Gimesia benthica: one gene and its partner. The protein of the gene in region 2 interacts with the protein of the main gene of each other region in a pairwise test. Links are inferred from orthologs where the notes say so. Each region holds a gene or a part of one and is shown on either strand. Other genes may lie near its edges.

What was found.
Region 1: the proteins of secA (region 2) and F1728_RS17530 interact in binary tests that used the Escherichia coli proteins (3 or more experiments, as listed by UniProt). The link is inferred for Gimesia benthica from one-to-one orthologs.

Annotation. Positions count from the first base shown.
Region 1 is NZ_CP043930.1:4,521,241-4,524,288, forward strand. What follows is about bases 219-2,946. They hold F1728_RS17530 (acyl-CoA thioesterase), read right to left. Parts: upstream 1,917-2,946; coding sequence 1,521-1,916; downstream 219-1,520. Other genes in these bases: F1728_RS17525 (acyl-CoA desaturase), read left to right, coding at 382-1,395; F1728_RS17535 (amidophosphoribosyltransferase), read right to left, coding at 1,954-2,946. Also shown: more of F1728_RS17535, read right to left, coding at 2,947-3,048.
Region 2 is NZ_CP043930.1:998,009-1,002,434, forward strand. The notes cover bases 316-4,421. They hold secA (preprotein translocase subunit SecA), read right to left. Parts: upstream 4,053-4,421; coding sequence 516-4,052; downstream 316-515. Other genes in these bases: F1728_RS04050 (3-deoxy-D-manno-octulosonic acid transferase), read right to left, coding at 316-467. In the rest of the region: more of F1728_RS04050, read right to left, coding at 1-315. UniProt on the Escherichia coli protein: Required for protein export, interacts with the SecYEG preprotein conducting channel.

The DNA of each region.
Region 1 (3,048 bases), 3.5 Mb from region 2 along the record:
TGTAGTCCGAGCCTAGCGCAGCGAGCAGGAGGTCTCAGAGGGTTCAGCCATTCCAGCAGCAACGCACCTCACCAGAAAATGCAGGGTGCGGACCCATGTGTCCGCCCGCCGGGCGAGGCCCTGATCAGCTCAGACATGACAGGAGCCGCCACGAACCTCACGAACGACACACATGAGAAATAATCCCATCGATTACAGAAAGAACCTGCTCAAAAACGTCACAAAACCAGCACGAATCACAGAAAAACTGAGCAGACGTTACCCCCTGCGGGTGATTTCCTCCCATCAAACCCCATCACTATAGACACGATTGCCCAATCCCCCTAGAATCGGCCGGTTTTTTATTGGTACTCCACACTCTGACAGCATCGGTCTTATTGAATGAATTCCCAGCAGACACTCGTGCCCCCTCCGGAAACGGATCCTCTTGTTCCTGAAAACACGTCTGCTAAGATGCCTGAGTCGGGCCGTTATGCAACACCTGACTGGGCGAATATCGGTTGGGTCGTCGCCATTCATCTGGGCGTCCTCGCAGCACCGTTCTGCTTCACCTGGACCGGTCTCTTCACCTGTATGTTCCTGGGCTGGCTCACCGGCGGCATCGGTATCTGCCTGGGCTATCATCGTCTGCTCACGCATGGCAGCTTCCAGACCTATCCGTTCATGAATCGGCTGATTGGATTGATCGGCTTGCTGGCAGGGCAAGGGCCTCCAATCCAGTGGGTCGCCAATCATCGTAAACATCACCTGCACAGCGACCAGCCCGGCGATCCGCATTCGCCCCGCGATGGTCGCTGGTGGAGTCACATCCTCTGGCTCGTTCCTTTTCACAGTGCAGAGGAAATTCAGGCGACCCATCAGCGGTTCGCCCCCGATCTGCTGAAAGACCCGTTCATGCGTCTGCTGCAGCGAACCTTCCTGTACTGGCACCTGGGTCTCGGCGCACTCCTCTACGGCATCGGCTACTGGGCCGGCGGTACAGAACTGGGCCTCAGCCTGCTCGTCTACGGCATGTTCGTGCGTCTGTTCTACGTCCTGCACGCAACCTGGTTCGTGAACTCAGCCACGCACATCTGGGGCTATCGCAACTATGAAACCACCGACGACAGCCGCAATCTCTGGTGGGTGGCTCTGCTGACCTACGGCGAAGGCTGGCACAACAATCACCACAAATACCAGCGGATGGCAAAGAACGGCCACAAGTGGTGGGAACTCGACATGACCTACGGCGCAATCCTCGTTCTCGAAAAACTGGGTCTCGCCTGGAAGGTCGTCAAAACCATTCCCCCAACGACAAAGCGACTGCCGTCAAACCACCCAAATTCGCTACACAACAGCAGGCAGTCCAGGCACAGGTCGACTGAAGTCACTCTTAACGTGTGCGCTCGGACGTAATCCGAGCCGAGCGCAGCGAGCAGGAAACTGTCAGGGGAAGCGTACAACCCAGAACGAAGCAGCCACCTCAATCGTTCTACAGGTGAGCTTTACCCACACTCAGAAACTGGATTCCGGACGAAAGCTCACTCTGTCCCCAACTGCTCCAGAGCCGCGGGCATCCGCTGAATATTGCCTTCCCGGTCCACGCACGCAATCACCGATTGGGCCACCGCCACGCTTTGACCATCGCGAAACAGCTCGTACTTGTGTACCAGTTTGGCCCCGGTCACTTTTTCCAGGGTCGTTCGCAGCGTCAGCACATCATCGTAGCGGGCCGGCAGCCGGTATTTGCATTCGATCTTAGCCACCACCAGCAGGTAGCCTTTCTCTTCCATCTCGCGGTAGTTACCACCCTGGGAACGGAAGAGCTCGGTGCGGCCCATTTCGAAGTACGTGAAGTAATTGCCATGATGCAGAAATCCCATGGCGTCCGTTTCGTTATAACGGACCCGGATTTCGATCTCATGCGAGTTAGACATCAGTCAAAACCATCCTTTGTCGAAATCAGAAGGCGTCTCAGGAGCGAACCGGACTGCTGGAGAGAGTCACATCGTAGGTCCGGTGTGCTTCTTCGCCGTTATCGTTCAGCGAATTCTCTACCGCGATCTGATACAGCTGACGACCCGACTCGGTCGGGTAAGTCGTATCGATACAGGCCTGGCAGAGAGAACTGCCGGGCAGACCTACGGCACGCGCGATCGAAGCCTTGGGCAGATACTTCAGCGTATCGGCACCAATCGCCTCGGCCATCGCTTCTTCCACTTCGGGGCTCATTTCGCCACCGTTCAGGAATTTGGGGGCGAACAGCTCGTTGATCGTCGACATGTCGATGCCGTAAAAACAGGGAGCAATGATCGGTGGACAGGCTACGCGGACGTGTACTTCCTTGGCCCGGCCCCGTTCCTTCAGCTGGCTGATCAATGCCTTCATTGTGGTCGAACGGACGATGGTGTCTTCCACCAGCAGTACCCGCTTCCCTTCCAGAACTTCTGGCAGCGGCGTGTATTTCGCCCGTACTTTGTCTTTACGGTTGGCCCCTTCGATAAAGGTTCGCCCGATGTAACGGTTACGGATCAAGCCTTCCAGACAGGGCACCCGCAGGGTATACGCCATACTGTCGGCGGCTGCTTTCGCGGTGTCCGGCACAGGTACGACGATGGTGTCTTCATCGATGGGCACGGTTTCCTGCTCGGCCAGTTCTTCACCCAGGCGTTTACGGGTGATATACACACTCTGGTCGTCCAGGGTACTGCAGACATTCGCGAAGTAGATCCATTCGAAGAAGCAGTGTGCCTTCTGTGTTGGCTTCGCATATTCGCGGATCTTCAGTTCGCCATCCTGAATCACAATCGCACAACCGGGGGCCAGGCTCTTGATCTGCTCGGCTTCGAAGCCCATGTTGGCCAGTGCCACACTTTCAGATGCAGCTGCGAACAGCGAACCATCAAAGGCATAGCACAACGGACGCAGTCCCACCGGATCGCGGGAAACGAACATGTTCCCCAACGCATCCAGGAAGACAATATTGTAAGCACCGTCCAGACGTTTGCTGAGCGTGGTCAGCATGTCGAACAGCTCGGCAGGATTCTCTTTGGAAAGCTCCTGCGAAAT
Region 2 (4,426 bases):
CCATTGATGATGGATACAGGAATCCTCATCCGGTCTGCTGCCAGTACAAAGTTCGGCCAGAGTTCCATTTCAACCAGGATAACCGCCGAGGGACGGATCCGCTGCAGGGCTCGTTTTACGGACCAGGAGAAGTCCAGCGGGAAATAGCATACCGTATGGCCGGGAAACTTTTCCCGGGCCACCGCATACCCAGTGTGGGTAGTCGTCGTGATCACGAATTCCAGTTCCGGATGTTGTTCACGCAGAATTGTCAGCAGTGGTGGAAGCTGCAGCACTTCGCCTACACTGACCGCATGGAACCAGAAACAGGGACGATCCCCTTCACGTTCGTGTAGCTTACCGAGAAACTTCTGGCTCCAGCCTGAGCGATATTTCTTCAATACCAGAGCACGGTAGGCCAACACGGGAGAGACTGCGATCAGCAGCAGACCGTAAACCAGGTTCAACAGATACGAAACCAAACGCACGGGAGTCCATTCCCCTTACGAAATTAACAGGCTGGAAACCGGAGCCGATCAGGCCTGGCCGCAACACTTCTTATATTTTTTCCCACTCCCACAGGGGCAGGGATCATTTCGACCGACTTTGGGCTGATCGTTTACAATGGGCTCAATCGAACGCTGTTCCGGTTCGGGAGCATTATCCTGCTCGCCTGTCGGATCATCATATTCAAAATCGTCGGTCACCTCTTCATGTACCGTTGAAGTGACCTGCCACAAGGACCCAACGAAATCAGGACTCTGCTTTTCCAGACGGAAAATCGCAGATGTGACCTGCTGCCCAATGCGTCCCCACATTGCGTCAAAGGCCTTCATCCCTTCGCGTCGATATTCGACCTTGGGATCTTTCTGAGCATACCCCACCAGTCCAATCCCGGACCGCAGATGGTCCATGTAATACAGGTGATCTTTCCAGGATGTATCCAGAACTTCCAGGATCAAAGAACGCTCAGCCTGGCTTAATTCAGGCCGATAACGCTTGTTGTACGCCTGGTACAGACGAGTCCGGACTTCATCTGTGGAGAGTGGCTCCAACTCTTCTGTAGTCACATCCAGTTCCAGCTCTTTTTGTGCCCAGGTAGCGAGTTCCTGAAGAGTGGATTCCTTATGTTCGGCTGGTGTTCCCATGACCTGCAGGTCTTCCGAATAGGCTTCGGAAAGATATTTCTCAATCCGGGTAGAAGCCTCTCCATTGACGAAGACCTTTTCGCTTTCAGCGGAGAGAATCTTCTGGATTTCGCTGACCTGCTTCCCCTTCAGTGCTTCCAGATCCAGATCGGAATGGAAACGGGAATTGGCCCATTTCACCAGTCCCACGCGGCTGTTGGCTTCGTTCCCGGGTTGCTGATTCCCCAGGAAGTTGTACATGCCCACGGTGACCGGGAAGGTCACTTCTTTTTCGTGGTAAAGCTCTTTCACTTTCTCCAGAATCTTCGTTTTCGATTCCGTAACACTCAGATTTTTAAACTCCTGGGGATCGACTTCCAGGCCGAACTGATAATTCAGGTACCCTGACAGGGAACGAATCCCCCAGTCTTCATCCAGAAAGTTTTCCAGCGGAGTAAAATCGATTCGTTCGATTGCCTTCAAGGCATGATCGTAAAGGAACTGATGCAGCCCATCGCGACCGATTTTCTTCAGCTCACGATCATTCAGATTCAGACCATAATGAGCATTCGCCCATTTCGTGAGTGCCTGCCAGTTCCAGTCATCTTCATATTCTTCCGGTAGATTTTCACTGATCTGTTCGGCGATCAGGTCATCAGCCTGTGAGGCAGCTTCGTCTTTGAGGAAGCTGACCAGCTGGTCGTAGGTCATATCCCTGACGTCGGAGGCGTCCACCTCGATATGGGCTTCCTGAGTTGACCAGGCTGCAATCGTATCCCAGCGATAACTGCTGTCGAGCAGCCGATCAGTTTCTTCATCAACCTGCCGCTGGATCATTTCAATAATCAGCTCACGGCAGTTACACCCATCCAGAATCCGCTGACGATAGCCATAGACGTTCTTACGTTGTTCGTCCATCACTTCGTCGTATTCGAGCAGGTGTTTTCGTTGCTCAAAATGCCGTTCTTCTACTTTTTTCTGGGCGCCTTCGATTCGCTTGGAAACCATCCCGCTTTCGATGGCCTCACCCTCTTCCATGCCCAGACGTGCCAGAATGTTTTTCACCCATTCACCGGCAAACACACGCATCAGTTTGTCTTCCAGTGAGAGGAAGAACCGGCTGGAACCCGGGTCCCCCTGACGTCCGGAACGACCGCGGAGCTGGAGATCGATACGTCGGGAATCATGTCGCTCAGAGCCGATCACATGTAATCCGCCCAGTTGCATCACTTCTTCGCCTTCGACATCCATCCCTTCCCGTTTTTCGATTTCCTTGACCTTGGAGTCCCATTCTGCCTTAGGGATCTCAATTCGGGAGTCGTATTTCTGGCTCAGTTCTTCCCAGGCGAGATGCTCGGCACTTCCCCCCAGGATGATGTCAGTACCACGACCGGCCATGTTGGTGGCAATCGTCACGGCACCTTTTCGACCAGCTTGTGCAATGATTTCTGCTTCACGCTCATGATTCTTGGCGTTAAGCACATTGTGGGGGATACCGTATTTACTCAAACGATGGCTGACAATTTCAGACTGCTCAATAGACACAGTACCGACCAGGATTGGTCGCCCTGTCGCATGGACCTCGCGAACTTCATCAGCGATCGCATTCCATTTTTCTTTTTCCGTCTGGTAGATCACATCCGGATGGTTAATTCTCTGCATCGGACGGTTCGTTGGGATCGTGACCACATCCAGCTTATAGATTTTCCAGAACTCTTCTGCTTCGGTCATCGCAGTACCGGTCATCCCGGCCAGCTTGTCATACAGCTTGAAGAAGTTCTGCAGGGTAATTGTGGCCAGAGTCTGTGACTCTTCCTTGATTTTAACCCCTTCTTTGGCTTCGACTGCCTGATGCAGACCATCGCCCCATTGACGACCAGGCATCAGACGCCCGGTGTTATCGTCCACGATGATGACTTCGCCCTGCTGCACTACATAATTCACATCACGTTTGTAGAGATGATGTGCCTTGAGTGAATTGTCGATCAGGTGCGGCCACTCCATATTACCTGCTGTATAGAAGCTTTCTACACCTGCCAGTTCCTCGGCATGTTTCACACCAGCGTCGGTCAGGTGACAGGTATGTTCTTTTTCTTTGACTTCAAAGTCTTCACCGACCTTCAGTTTCAACGCAACGGAATTTGCCCGTGAATACTTGGTAACATCATCCTGGGCGGGACCTGAAATAATCAGAGGCGTACGGGCTTCGTCGATCAGAATGTTATCGATTTCGTCCACGACAGCAAAATTGAGCGGCCCCTGCACTTGCAGCTCTTTGACCGGCTTCATGTTGTCGCGCAGATAATCGAAACCAAATTCGTTATTCGTCCCGTAGGTGATGTCGCAGGCATAGTGCTTCTGCCGCTCCTCGGGTCCCATCCTCGACTGAATCGCACCAACGGTCAGTCCCAGAGCGATATGAATTGGTCCCATCCACTCCATATCACGGAGTGCCAGGTAATCGTTCACGGTGACGATATGCACTTTGCCGGAAAGTGCGTTGAGGAATGCAGGCAGGGAGGAAACCAGCGTCTTACCTTCTCCGGTGACCATTTCCGCAATCGTCCCTTTGTGCAGGAAATAACCACCAATCATCTGCACCGGATAGTGACGCATATTCAAATTCCGACGGGCCGATTCACGCACCGCAGCGAAGGCATAGGTCAGAATATCGTCCAGCGTTTCACCCGCAGCCAGCCTTGCTCTTAATCTGTCGGCGGTTTGTTTCAGTTCCTCATCGGTCAGTTTCATCAGCTCCGGTTCGAAGCTGTCTATTTCTGCCAGCATGGAACCGGGAGTGATTTCATCTTTGCCGTCTTTGTCACGCACGAAGCCCAGTTTGCGGATCTGTCGCTCATTAGAAGAGCCAAACAATCCTGTCAGAAACCGCTCTAACCATGCCGTAACTGTTGTCAGCCACTCACCCAGTTTGTCAAGGAATTCCATTATGTAACCCGAACTCGAATTCTCTAAAATTTAGACGATTGCTGCTTCCGGGCAGTCAGGGCTCACTGTCATACTGGCAGGGAGCCCATTATCACCCCGCCCGACGTAAATAGAGCGAGGTCTCCTACCGTCGACGGTCCAGAAGACATTTAATTTTTGTAAGTTCTTCTCTTTCCGAAGTTTATTTATTTTGAAAAATATGGTCAATGGCGGTCTCGCCTTCTGACCAGCGGTTTACTTCGAATAAAAGAAAGGATTGGTCATACAGAATTGCAACCAATGTGCCAAGTCTGGGGGATTTGTAATATCTACGTCTGGCTAAAATCAACGAATTTCGTATAGTTCACAGAGCAAGACCAAGTGCATAACGACAC